DNA from 2 places in the Caldalkalibacillus horti genome. Region 1 is predicted to be linked to the other one. Evidence: riboswitches for the same ligand, from Rfam matches in the RefSeq annotation. Region 1 holds a riboswitch; the other holds the start of a gene.
What was found. Region 1 has a riboswitch for FMN ahead of J2S11_RS07930 (DMT family transporter). Riboswitches for the same ligand answer to the same signal wherever they lie in the genome.
Positions count from the first base shown of each region.

Region 1 (7,090 bases):
TGCGGTCTTGTCTCGAACATGTAGTTATTGTTTAAAACATCCCATTGTGAATATGACATATGATTACTCCTTCCAAGGAAATATACATTATCAAGGATATACGCCTAGGAACCCTAGATATCATGATATATTTATTCTCCTTTCAGCATATGTCTAAGTGAAAGATCAGGTACCAATCTTTCGAGCTTCTTTCATCCTAATAGAAAGCATCCAGATAGGATGCTTCATCTAAAAATTTGAATTCTAGTATTCCTACGTTTCCACAGAACAACAGAGTCATCATGTTGATAATCAGGCTGATGAAAGGAGTACCCTCTGAATGCCGAAGTTTATAAAAAATTACTGGTTTAACCCTGACTGTGTAGGAGTTTCAGAAATTCGCACCCGATTTAAAACAACTGAAGCAACCACAAGGAAAATGGTCACTGTCGCTTTTCTTGCAACGCTGTCCTCCATTTTCCAATCCATGGGAGGGCTTCTGCCTGGAATTGGCTACCTGATTAGTCCCCTCGCCACAGCTCCTATTATGTTAAGCACTATTTTTTCTTTCCGATCAGGTCTGACCGCCTATATACTCACTATTTTTCTTCTCTTTTTTATTCAACCTAGCGAACTGATCATTTTCCCTTTCACGACTGGCCTATTAGGGCTTGGAATTGGGAGCTCACTCTTATATTTTAAAACTCGTTTGTCCGCTGTGTTGGTCGGGTCGTTTTCTTTATTGGGAGGAATCCTTTTGGTGCTTTATGTTTTTCAATTCCCTGTCCTTGGGCCTATAGCTTCATCAACGTTTAGTCTGAGTACAATCGCATTGGTTTACGTATTCTCATTTTTCTACAGCTGGCTATGGATAGAAATAAGTAAGTATTGCATTAAGAAAATAAGTAAAGTGATTACTTAAGTGAGGTAATAGGATAATAAGGTGCCCGCAAAAGCAAGTTTTTTCAAGTGGATGGTTCAAAAGTAGTATCAATGAGAGAGGGCAACCCTAGAAATCTTCTATCCGACTTCATGAAATGTTCCGATTATCCCAAAGAACTGTTATGGAAATGGCCCTAATATAGATCCCTACATACCTAGCTTAAAATCAACAATCTTCTGTTCAGCCATAATTTCATAGCCGAGCCTCTCATAAACGTGCACAGCTGCAAGATTCTGTGCCAGTACTCCTAGATGGACATCCGTTGAAAGCTCTTTACCTAAGGAAGTAAGCTGACTTGTAAGGTGTTTTGCCAGTCCCTTTCCTCTGTAATCTGGTCGAGTATAAATATTTCCAATTTCAACAAGCAGTGAACCATAAAAATGATAACCTCCAACTGCAACATATTGGTTATCAACTTTCACCCCAATATAAGGATACTGTTCAAGCTCCTCTCTAGTAAAAAACCTCATATCCCCGTTCTGTAAAAAGTCCATGACCTCTAAAACATCATTCCTTCCAACTACTTCACCCATGTCTGAATCTAGCAGCTTCATTTGATCAACATGCTTCATCGTTAAAAAGCTCTGGGGAGTACCAGTTATGAGACTATGAGACTGGAATAGTTCAAGATCACGATTAGAAAGGATAGTCCCACAGGTTATGCTATCCTTTAGTTGAATATATTCTCGTGTGAACTTAATAAGGGAAGGAAGATCGACGTCATTTCGATCTATGCAGTGGAATGAAAATGCCGGGAAGCTAAGTCCGCTAAAATATGCTAATACAGCGGTTAAATGTCCGTCTATGTATTGACCAATAAATATAGCCGTCTCTTTGCGTTGAGTTAAGTAGCTATAGAATAATAACTGCTGATCTCTATTAATCTGCTCTGTTAGCTTGTTAATTTCTTCAAGTGTAAGTATGTGATGTGAAATCATTTAGGACTATTCCCCTTCTGGATTCTACTATAGTTTCTCCTGCTTAATCCAAAGATAAATTTGATATGAGCCCACTACTGATAAAGTGAATAAACAAATTTGAATGAAGATAAATAAAGGAAGTCTATTAATTAATTTTAACACCCTTCAATGTTTAAAAATAAATACAAAGACCAACCAATGAAAAACAAATAAAACAAGACATTATGAGCCAGCCAAAAAATCCTCAGATTTTTCTTGTTCTTCATTTGTCTCCCCCTTCTCTATTTTTCTCAGTTCAAGACCTCCATCGCCAATTCAAAAAGCTTGCCGAAGATCTCATATCACAAGAGATTACTGACAAGCTTTTTTTGTTCCTAATCTATTCCTTAAGATATTTTAGATAAAATAGGAGCTCTTTCTCTTTCAATGGGCGCAATAATCTCACGCTGCTTTGAAATCGTAAAGATGACACCCCAGATTAACACAAAGCCTATGAACTGGGCTGCTGTTACGGTTTCTTGGAAAAAAAGCCAGCTAACAAGCATACCTGTCATTGGAAAGCTAAGCTCGGCAAGTGTGGCAACAGAAGCCTTTGTATTCGTTAGACCTTTGTAATACAACAGCATACTGAACAAGCCAGGCAGTAGAGCAGATAATACTAAATTAATACCGATTAACGTTAAGGCTGTTGAATCCGCAGGTATATTCCAGACGGCATTCTGCATGAGCATAATGGCAGTAATAAATGGAGTAGCTAGCACAAACCGCAGTGCTGTCACCGTTTCAAACTTCATTTGCTTTAGCATAATTCTCCCCATCACCGTTGAACCACCCCATAAAGCAGCGGCAGCAAGTGAAAGCAGACTCCCCATTTGAATGACATCCCCTACGTGTCCAAGTGGAAACGAAAATCCAAACGTTAACAAGTAGGTTCCCATCAGCGCGACAACAACCAAGCTCGCAAAGTGCTTTGGAAGCATTTCTTTGAGAAGGATACGCGCTAGAATAATCGCAAAGAGCGGCTGCATTTTTTGCAGTAATAAAACGGCGTTCATATTCCCATACGTTAAACCAGCTGTGAAAAGTAGCGTGGCAAGCGCAGAGCCACCCCATGAAATAAACAATAATGCACCAATATGGATTTTGCGTAATCCTTTTAGCTCATGCCGGTTCTTCCAGAGGATGGGTACAGCAATAAAAGCTAATAGTAGATGCTCAATAAAAACGATCTGAGCAGACGTTAATGTGTCCAAGAGCATCACCCGAAAGAGAGGATTAATACCCCAAAAGGCTGCTCCAATCACAATAAGCCAAAATGTGTTTCTTGATTTTAATGTTGTTCCTGTTGTTCCTTCCATAATTCAAACCCCTTTTAGTTTGAATATGGGATCATCCGTTAAGATACAAAAAATACATGGTCTTCTCTCTACATAACCCACTTAAGCAGCTATTCAAGCTACTAGTCATTCGGGTCAAAAAATAGACTGAGAGTCATCCATGCATCTCAAAGGAAGGCGCACCTAACAAAGGCGTCCCAACTATTATCTTCTCCCATCCGGACTTTAACCGTCGGCTCTGGAATTTCACCAGATCAGTCCAAGCTGTAAAACAGCTTGGAGTCGCGGGCTTGCTTTTTCAAGCTTTACCGCCGGTCAGGAATTTCACCTGCCCCGAAGATCCATATTCGATTGTAATATTCATATTCTAGCGCTTACTATCCGTTTCGTCCAGAGAAATGCTTCTGTATTTATTGAATGTCATGTGTTATCTGCCATAACCGTTTAACATCAACTAATTCATTATCTTGAAATGTCATCCTGTATACATCTGGCTTAGAAGTCTTCATAAGAAAATCAATATTATACTTACTATCAAAATAACCCATCATCAACGTCATAATCGCACCATGAGTACCAAGTATTATTCTTTGACCTTTATATTTGCTTAATATCTCCATAAGAATTGCGATTGATCGATTTTGACAATCTAAGAGTGTTTCTCCTCCTGGGGATGCTAAATTTGGATCGTGAAACATCTTATTCACCAATGGATATAACTCATTGTCTGGAAATATTTGATCTCCACTAGAAAAAACTAACTCCTTTAAATCCTCATAGACCATCACTTCTTTTCCAGAAACCTTAGCTAACTCTTCTATAGTTAATATAGCCCGGGAGTATGGGCTTGAAATGAAAATATCAATTCCCTCGGATAATAGTAGCTCAGTTATTTTCCTTGCATCATCTTCTCCCTTTTGAGTTAACCCACGGGTCCTCTCATTTCCTTCTACTTTAGGCGACTCTCCATGTCTTATCATATAAATGTATGTATTATTCATCATGATACCCTCTCCATCCCGTTTCTTGACTCCACTGATTTGCCTTAGTCATTATGCTCCATATTATCTCTGTTTTACCTTCAACATATTGATCTCTTTGATTTCTATATTGATTTGCAAGAGCATACTTAACCTTCTCATATTCTTTTCTTTCATCTTCATGTTCCCTTAAATAATCCCTAAACAATAAGTTAAACTGTTCTGACCAACTACCATACTCCCTCACATGAATATGTGTTCTATGCATCCCATCTGTTTCTCGATAATACCTCTTAGTTAAATCAGGATTACCCTTTCGACAAATATACCCTAGAGCATTTAGTCCCCTATTGACTTTATCAATGTGATTTAGATTAGGAACCGAAATTTAGAGATCAATAATCGGCTTTGCAGCTAACCCCGGAATAGCAGTGGAACCTATGTGATCAATTCTTATTATCGCTGTTCCGATTTGATGTATCATCTTATTACGAAGTACTTCGAACATCCCTGGCCACTCATTATTGTAAGGATCAATAATTATTTCCTCATTCATCTGGGACTCACCATCCATTATTTATAGATAAGAATAATTTCTCAAGATATTTAAGATTTCTTGTAATCTCATTTTGATCTCCTTCACTCAAATTATGTAGCTAAATCACTTCTTATATTTTTATTTACATATTTCCACGAGAGCTTGTTTTCCTACAGTAATTTTTGGTATTTTAACTTTCGTTTTGAAGGACTAGGGCCTGTAAATTTAATTCGAATCTCATTTCTTTTATTAGTCATCCTGCTTTCAAGGCTACAGTCCACACAATTAAATAGTGTACAGAATATAAAAGATAAGACAATGAAAAGGGGGTGATGCCATGTCACTACGCAGACTAAAAAGATATGTCGGTAAATATGTGTTCGTCCGTATCAGAGGCAAAAGGAAGGGATTTCCTTCCTTTGTAGAAGAGGTACAAACTACTGCACCAGGAAGAAATTGGATCACATTGTGGGAATGTTATAGGTGTGCAGGCCCTGTTCAAATTCTCTATCAAACGAACCAAATTGCCAGCATTCGTGTTGTCAATGATCCTTTGTCAGAAAACAAATGTAATAACTGCAAAAAAAGGAAGAAGAAAAGGTAAACTATCCAAGGTGTATACAGTGTCCTTGAGGGGACTTATATGCCAGTGATACCAGTGATAAATGGGGACTGTAGCATCTCCTATGAAACATCTTCAAAGAAGATGCTCAGACTCTACATCATTCAAATATTACAATAAAATCAACCTTCTCCTTACGTTGAGTTAAATAGCTGTAGAATAATAAGTGCTCGTCTCGATTGATCTAGTCCGTTAATTGGTTAATTTTTTCGTCTGTTAGCAATTGATGTGAAATCATTTTCTATCCTTTCTTTACTCTCTTACTATTCTATCTCTTGTCGAAGAAGTACCTTAAGTTTTTCTGGTGGGTTACAGTGCGGATGATTCATATAAATCTCTTCCATTCTGCCTTTCGCGCTGCAGCCTTTGGCTTTTATTTCTTCCAGAACATATTGCTTGGAAGACTCAATTTGATTGTAGTCCCCAATATGAAGGAACTGCGCACATTTTCGTTTTGGTCGATCATTAAGGCTAAGCGTTAGATCACTCACAAACTCATGTCTCTTCTTTAGATCATTCATTGTCACTTCATACAAATGATCAGATATGTATGCAGGTACCCACATGGCTACTTCAAAATTATTGCCTTGCTCCCCCCACTTTAACTCTAGTGGCATTCGACTAAAGTTTTTACCTAATTCTCTAACTGTGTAATACTTTACACGATTAATAAATCGGCCGACTGTCCAAATCTCTTTATAATCATACATCTTATAAATATCTCTATCCCCATTTCCAGATGACATCAGGTACTTCATTTCTGGTATAGAATATAGGTTCACTTTATTGTCTTTTAAAGAGTATAGCTCCTTATTTGTTTTCCTAACATCTTCTCTATAAACACTAGACCTGCTACTCATCCTCATCCCCCTGATCTATTAAACTACTATATACTTGGATGATCTTCTCAGGTGATTTACTAGTAACTACAAAAATGCTTCCTGATCTCAATAAAATCTCAATACCTTCTTTACCTTCTACAATTAACCCCCACTTAGCACCATTCCACCTTATCCCCCATCCTCCAAACTCCTTAATCGGACTGATTTTCGTGTGTGCCACACTTTGGATATCTTGAAAATCAATCTTCTTCCTGAATATTGGAGTTAAACCAATTGTCATTGAATGAGAGTAGATAGTTACTTGAGCCTTCATAGTCATAAATGCAAGCGGTAAAAGCACCCCAAATATTGCCGTAAATATAATAAGACCAGTGTCCGACATTGGTCTATTTCCAACAGGTTCACCGGTTATGAATTGGACAAGGGCTATACCCCAGACCAAAAATGCAAAAGGTAAGATTATAAAATAAATCCATTTGGGAAGATATTGCTTTTCTTTGTAGATGATCTTCTTACTGCTAGTCATTATGCTCAAAACCTTTTTCATACTTACACTGATCGTGATGTATACCTAAAAAAGTAAAACCAGCATCTCTATAATATTTATTCAACGCTTCATTGGCTGAGACACAATCCAGCCTAATGTATTTCTTATCTCCTCTTTTATATTCACGTTCTATCCAATCAATCATCATTCTTCCTACTCCTTTGTTCTGCTGATCTCGCACCGTAGCAAGACGATGTAAATAAAGCGCATCAGGAGGCATGGTACCCCAAATGTACTTGTCCCAGTCGTTTGGGCTATCATATAAAGTAAAAGTTCCTACTAACTTATCATTATACGTTGCTATATATGTCTTCTGTTGTTGTATTGCCAATCGTAATTCATTATCTTCTTCACCGTTTCTCAAGTAGCTCCACTGATCTAT
Region 1 covers NZ_JAUSTY010000005.1:246,813-253,902, reverse strand. Annotated here, with positions in the region: gene J2S11_RS07945 (hypothetical protein) at 1-59, opposite strand, end outside; gene J2S11_RS07940 (hypothetical protein) at 320-901, shown strand; gene J2S11_RS07935 (GNAT family N-acetyltransferase) at 1,069-1,860, opposite strand; gene J2S11_RS07930 (DMT family transporter) at 2,229-3,200, opposite strand; FMN riboswitch at 3,382-3,524, opposite strand; gene J2S11_RS07925 (histidine phosphatase family protein) at 3,590-4,183, opposite strand; partial or broken gene J2S11_RS07920 (GrpB family protein) at 4,173-4,715, opposite strand; gene J2S11_RS07915 (hypothetical protein) at 5,035-5,301, shown strand; gene J2S11_RS07910 (GyrI-like domain-containing protein) at 5,583-6,179, opposite strand; gene J2S11_RS07905 (DUF6141 family protein) at 6,172-6,687, opposite strand; gene J2S11_RS07900 (GNAT family N-acetyltransferase) at 6,680-7,090, opposite strand, start outside.

Region 2 (7,090 bases), on a different contig from region 1:
GTTAGACTTATAGTATGGATGGTGGAAGGAGTAATCATTGGATGAAACGTATTCCTAAAGGATCAGAATCAATTTATCAAAAACTTAGTCAAAAGATTGATAGGCCTACCTCCGCACCTCAGAATGACCCAGCCTTTATTATGTTGCAGAAAACTATTGGCAATCAAGCTGTATTACAATTTATCAATGATCTAGCCGTTAACGAACAGAGTTCACAGCTTAAGCACGAGAGTAAAAAACAGTCCTATGAACAAAATCTAGGTGTGATTCAGGGAAAGTTTACATTTAATATTGATAAAGACAATTTAACTGTAAAAGATACTGAATATGTAAGAGATAAAAGTACCAAATACCTCTCAAGTAACAAAGATTATAAACATACTACAGCTGATTCTGTAAAACAGGATATGTGGCGTGGTATGAACGGAATGCCTATCACTGATTTTTGCCAGAAATTGATTGGAATATGTGAACAGTACCTTGAGTTACCTGGAATGAATTTGCTAGATGCCCATCCATTAACCCACTTCAAACCCGAAGAAATAGAGCCAATGAGCAGCTCAATTCTTGTCGAGAATTTTGAGCTATTTACTAAAGTTACTACTACTATGAAGAAATTAATGGATGATTTACAGCCATATCCTGCAATAGACTTAGCTAACTTGGAGGAGTCAAAAAGAAAAGAAGCAGCTTTTGATATGTGGAGCATATCAACGGATCTAATTAGGAGCATGGAAGCCTTCCGAGATCTTATGCCTTTAGTCAACGTGGTTGCTGGTATACAAAAGCGAGGACAGGAGAAAGAAGCCTTAGAAATTTTACACGGAAAACGTATCGGAACTAATTTGGAAGCGCTTTGGTTACTATTTGATTTTGAAGCTATAGATGATATGATTTCAGAAATGGAGAATGAAGATGAGATCGAGACGGCCATATCCGACTCGATACCTTGGCTTGAAATTGAATTCTTAAAACCACAAATGGATTATTTCAGAATTCCCTTCAATCCAGAAAATGCTGTAAACTATATTGCTGCAACTATGCTCGGAAATCATATTAAGCTTGTGAAAATCAGTTATCCAGAAGCTGCTAATGAGGCAAACATCGAAGACAAAGATGTGATGATGAACGTACTTACTAAGAAAAAAGTCTCTATTAATAAGGAGTTAGTCATTACAATCATGCAGAAATTAGGAGTTATATGATCATTCTATTTCCTTGCTTTTTTATATCGGTGAGGGTATAATCCAACTAAATTGATTTATACAATTTCATACACATTCCTTCGGGGTCGGGTGAAAGTCCCAACCGGCGGTAGTAGAGATAGTGTGCGATGCGACACTTTGCTCTAGAGCCCGTGACCCGTGTTCAAGTTCAGAATGCTACTTTTTATCTAGCTTAAAGGCAGGATCATTGCGTTCTTAAGATCTGACACGGTGGATCTGGTCAAAAACCAGAGCCGACAGTATAGTCTGGATGGGAGAAGGAAATGGGAAGGTACGAAGACGTAAGAAAAATGTCGGTACCTTTGTTTCGAATTGACTAAGTTTGTGTGCTTTTTCACATGTGTACTGAGTCGTTTACAAATCTATTGAATAACCTAATGACAGAAAGCTCCTTATATGCTTCTGTTAAGCTTGTGATGGATTTGTACTGAGAACATGCTACACAGTAGTCAAGAATGAATCATACCCTAACATGCCCTGAAGAATTCGGATTTTCCGTTCTTCAGGGTTTATTTATTTGCTTCCATTTCCATGTGGTGTATGGGCAACATTAGGAGACAAACAAAAGTTAGAGAGGAGGCAAAAGAAAACATGCTTGATGAGTCGTACATGAGATTAGCCCTAGAGCTAGCGAAGGCTCAGCGTGGGCAAACTAGTCCTAATCCGATGGTCGGGTCGGTAGTAGTAAAGGATCAGCAGATTGTGGGCTTAGGTGCTCACTTACGGGCTGGAGAGGCTCATGCGGAGGTTCATGCTTTACAAATGGCTGGAGATAAGGCACAAAACGCTACGATATACGTTACGCTAGAGCCGTGTAGCCATTATGGAAGAACACCACCCTGTGCAGATCAAGTGCTTGAGGCGGGAATAAAAAAGGTGGTTGTGGCTGCCCTTGATCCAAATCCGTTAGTGGCTGGAAGAGGAATTGAAAAGCTAAAGAAGGCGGGTTTAGAAGTAGAGGTAGGCTTATTAGCTAGAGAATCGGAAAAAATGAACGAAGCGTTTAATCATTATATTGTGCATAAGAAGCCCTTTGTGACAATGAAAACAGCCACAACACTAGACGGGAAAATTGCTACAGTGACTGGTGAAAGTCAATGGATTACAGGGGAAGAGGCTCGGCAAGATGTTCATCTTTTACGACATGAAAGTGATGCTATCCTTGTCGGAGTACAAACAGTCATTAAGGATAATCCTCGATTAACGACTCGCTTAGAGAGAGCAGAGGGAAGACATCCTTTACGTGTTGTTCTTGACTCAACCCTGCGTATACCACGTGATGCTCAGATATTAGATACTTCTGTAGCGCCAACTTGGATATGCTGTAGTCAGGCAGCTTCGCGTGAAGACATCAGTACTTTGAGTGAACGAGGGGTACGAATCATTCAAACCGAAGACAGTGAACGAATTTCAATTGGAAATGTATTGAAAAAGCTAGGAGAAGAGCATGTTTCAACTTTACTAGTTGAAGGCGGTGGAGAGATTAATGCTTCCTTTTTAGAAGGCGGACATGTTCAGAAAGTGGTTACTTACATTGCTCCAAAGCTTATAGGTGGACATCTTGCTCCAACAGCTTTTCGAGGCGAAGGCTTCTCCAGTCTTAAAGACGCGATTAGCTTAAAGGATCTGTCAATGGAACAGCTAGGCAATGATTTTAAAGTAACTGGTTATATTCGTTAACGAATTTTAGGATACATTATTTTTTAACAGGACAAAAGTGTCTGAGTGAGCAAGAAAATGGAATGGTAATATGGGTTTGGAAGGTGGGATATCGCATGTTTACTGGAATTATTGAAGAGATGGGTAAAATTAAGGAAATAAGAAAAACAGCGAAGGACTACGAGGTCGTTATTACAGCTCATAAAATTCTTACAGATGTCCAGCTTGGTGACAGTATCAGTGTAAATGGGATTTGTTTAACGGTAACGTCTTTTACAGCAACCTCCTTTCAGGTCGATGTGATGCCTGAGACGATTAAAGCCTCTAACCTAGATCGTTTACAGGTAGGCAGCTCAGTAAACCTAGAACGAGCAATGGCTGCAAATGGTCGATTTGGTGGACATTTTGTTTCAGGACATATTGATACAGTGGGAGAAATTGTAGAGAGGAAGCATGTCTCTAACGCCAGCTACTTTTGGATTAAAACAAAACCAGAAATGCTAAAGTATATTGTATCCAAAGGCTCTATTACTATAGATGGAATTAGTTTGACGGTTGTAGAGACGAAAGATGATATGTTCTCCATTTCCATCATCCCGCACACATTATCTGAAACGGTATTAGGAGAACGTCAAGCAGGGGATCAAGTAAACGTTGAATGTGATATGCTGGCGAAATATATGGATCGACTGCTAGAGGCTAGGCTATCAGGAACGGGAACGAAAGGAAGTCAATCCACCAGTTCATTAACAATGGAGCATCTAATGGAAAACGGATTTGTATAAAATAATAGAAGCTGAGGTGAGAGATAGATGAGTACAACTTTTGATTCAATAGAAGAAGCTATTTATGAATTAATGCAAGGAAAGCCAATCATTGTTGTTGATGATGAGGACAGAGAAAATGAAGGAGATTTTGTAGCGTTGGCTGAGAAAAGCACGCCTGAATTGATTAATTTTATGGTGACCCACGGTAGAGGACTGGTCTGTGCTCCTATTACGGAAAAGCGTGCGGATGAGCTTAATTTGCATCCTATGGTGGAGCAGAATACGGATGCACACGGAACTGCTTTTACAGTCTCTGTTGACTATAAAACAACGACAACAGGGATCTCCGCTCATGAAAGATCAGCTACGATTAGAGCGCTAATTGATCCTAAGGCACAAAAGCATGAGTTTAAGAGACCGGGCCATATCTTTCCACTCATTGCGAAGGATGGAGGCGTTTTGCGTCGGGCTGGTCATACAGAAGCAGCCGTTGATTTGGCGCGCATGTCGGGAGCTTATCCCGCAGGAATCATTTGTGAAATTATGAATGAGGACGGTAGCATGGCTCGTGTACCTGAGCTTAGACAAATTGCCGATCGCTTTGAGCTGAAACTGATTACCATTAAGGATTTAATCAAATATCGTAACAAAAAAGATACTTTAATTCGACAAGAAGTAGCCGTTTCCTTGCCTACTGCTTATGGCACATTTAAAGCGATCGCCTATACGAACGTTCTTGATGACAAGGAGCATGTGGCTTTGGTCAAGGGAGATATTACACCTGATGAGCCAGTATTAGTTCGTGTTCACTCGGAGTGCTTGACAGGAGATATTTTCGGCTCCTACCGCTGTGATTGTGGTCCACAGCTACACGCTGCTCTTGAACAGATTGAGAAAGCAGGACAAGGGATTCTGCTTTACATGCGTCAGGAAGGAAGAGGCATAGGGCTGATTAACAAGCTAAAAGCGTATGAGCTACAGGAGCAAGGCTATGATACAGTTGAAGCTAATGAAAAGCTAGGCTTTGCTGCTGATTTGAGAGATTATGGAATTGGAGCACAGATTCTGAAGGATTTAGGTCTAAAGAAGATGTCTCTTTTAACAAATAACCCAAGAAAAAGAGCTGGCTTAGAAGGATATGAGCTTGAAGTTGTCGAAAGAGTACCTTTGGAAATTGGACAACACGCCGAAAATAGAAAGTACCTTGAAACGAAAAAATCAAAGCTAGGTCATTTATTAGGAATGGAATAAGAGGAGGAAATATCATGAGTCAAATTTATGAAGGACATTTAATTGGTACAGGATTAAAGGTAGGAATTGTAGTCGGACGTTTTAATGAGTTTATTACGAGCAAGCTTTTGAGTGGAGCTAAGGACGCTCTCATTCGTCATGGAGTGAAAGTAGAAGACATTTCTATCGCTTGGGTTCCAGGAGCTTTTGAAATTCCGTTTGTAACAAAAAAGCTTGCAGCTAGTGGAAAAGTGGATGCTGTTATCACTTTAGGTACAGTTATCCGAGGCTCTACTCCTCACTTTGATTACGTGTGTAATGAGGTGGCTAAGGGTGTTGCAGCGATTAATATGCAGCACGATGTTCCAACGATCTTTGGAGTATTAACGACGGATACGATTGAACAGGCTGTAGAACGTGCAGGAACAAAAGCTGGAAATAAAGGCTGGGAAGCAGCCGTTTCTGCGATTGAAATGGCTAATTTGAATCAACAATTTAATCAATAAAGGATATTTCTATGATAAACGTTAAGGTCAGTACATTTGAGGGCCCCTTGGATCTATTATTGCATTTGATTGATAAAGCTGAAGTGGATATCTATGAGATTTCCGTGGCAGAGATTACTGATCAATATATGCAATACATTTTACAAATGCAGCAAATGGAGCTGGATATTGCCAGTGAATTTTTAGTGATGGCTTCTAGGCTTCTAGCTATGAAAAGTAGGATGCTCCTACCCAAGAAAGAAGAGCTTGAACCTATGCTTGATGAGGATTATGAGGAGCTAGATCCGAGAGAAGAACTCATTTTACGCTTAATTGAATATAAGAAATTTAAAGATGTAGCCTTTAAGCTACGTGAGAAGGAAACAGTTAGAAGTCAAATTTATACTAGGCCAGCTGAAGACATTGCTAGTATGGTCACCCTAGAGCCTGAAGAAGTAAACCCGGTAGCCAATGTAAGCTTATTTGATTTGTTAGATGCTTTCGAAGCGCTGCTAGAGGAAAGAAAGAAGCCTAACTTCACCAAGGTTGATCGAGATGAAATATCGATTGATGATCGCATGACGGAAATCCGTCAGCTCATTCAGGATCAAGGGCGTGTCCGGTTTTCAGAGCTGTTTCGGGGACAGTGGAGTAAGGATCGCTTAATTGTAACCTTTTTAGCGTTGCTTGAACTGATGAAGAAAAAGCATATATTCTGTAACCAGAGTGCTTTATTCGGGGACATTATCATCTCACATTACGCGGAGGAGAAGGAAAGTGGAACAAGTTGAACTAAAAGCAATCATTGAAGGTTTACTTTTCGTTTCAGGTGAAGAAGGAATCGATGTAAAGCAAATCGCAGACGTGGTAGAAGAAGATAAGAAAAAAGTGATTGAAATCATTGAGGAAATGAAACAGGAGTATGCAAAGGCTCATCGAGGTATTCAGATTATTGAAGTGGCTGGAGCTTACCAAATGACTACCTTGCAGCAGCACGCTTCCTATTATGAGAAATTAGCATTTTCTCCTACTCAAGCGACTCTATCACAGGCTGCTTTGGAGACATTATCTATTGTAGCCTACCGCCAGCCTATGACAAAGGTTGAAATTGAAGAAATTAGAGGCGTTAAAAGTGATAGAGCTATCACGACCTTGATCAAAAAAGCGTTAATTAAAGAAGTAGGGCGTATGGAAGGAGCAGGTAGACCTATTCTCTATGGAACGACAAAGGAGTTTTTGGACTACTTTGGCCTTAACCGGCTTGAAGATCTTCCTTCTCTTTCGGAGAATCCTGATCTTGAGGAGATTGAGCAGGAGGCTGATTTGTTTTTCTCAAAGTAATGTAAAAAGCAATATAAAAAAACAATATAAAGGTAAGTCATATAACCCTTTTCTAAGAATTCCTGTGTAGGGACATGAATTCTCGGAAAAGGGTATTTTTTTATGGACAAACCGCATATACATGTACAAATCAAGGGACAAGTGAGGGAAGCGGGCTATGAAGGATCGTAAGGTTTTTAAGAAGCTATGTGCAGCTCTGCTTATATTAATAGTATTGGCTAACATGCCAAGTCTTGCTGTAGAAGCTAATGTCGGTGTATCAGCACAAGCTGCAATTTTAATGGACACGGAATCAGGGAGAATTTTATTTGAAAAAAATAGCGATCAGCAGCTTAGAATAGCCAGTATCACCAAAATCATGACAGCCATCATTGCCATTGAG
Region 2 covers NZ_JAUSTY010000002.1:39,560-46,649, forward strand. Annotated here, with positions in the region: gene J2S11_RS02225 (hypothetical protein) at 42-1,205, shown strand; FMN riboswitch at 1,278-1,492, shown strand; gene ribD (bifunctional diaminohydroxyphosphoribosylaminopyrimidine deaminase/5-amino-6-(5-phosphoribosylamino)uracil reductase RibD) at 1,818-2,906, shown strand; gene ribE (riboflavin synthase) at 3,002-3,670, shown strand; gene J2S11_RS02240 (bifunctional 3,4-dihydroxy-2-butanone-4-phosphate synthase/GTP cyclohydrolase II) at 3,698-4,903, shown strand; gene ribH (6,7-dimethyl-8-ribityllumazine synthase) at 4,918-5,388, shown strand; gene J2S11_RS02250 (segregation and condensation protein A) at 5,400-6,158, shown strand; gene scpB (SMC-Scp complex subunit ScpB) at 6,145-6,708, shown strand; gene J2S11_RS02260 (D-alanyl-D-alanine carboxypeptidase family protein) at 6,866-7,090, shown strand, end outside.
Region 2: linked by a shared signal. The riboswitch ahead of ribD (bifunctional diaminohydroxyphosphoribosylaminopyrimidine deaminase/5-amino-6-(5-phosphoribosylamino)uracil reductase RibD) and the one ahead of J2S11_RS07930 (DMT family transporter) in region 1 are both predicted to bind FMN.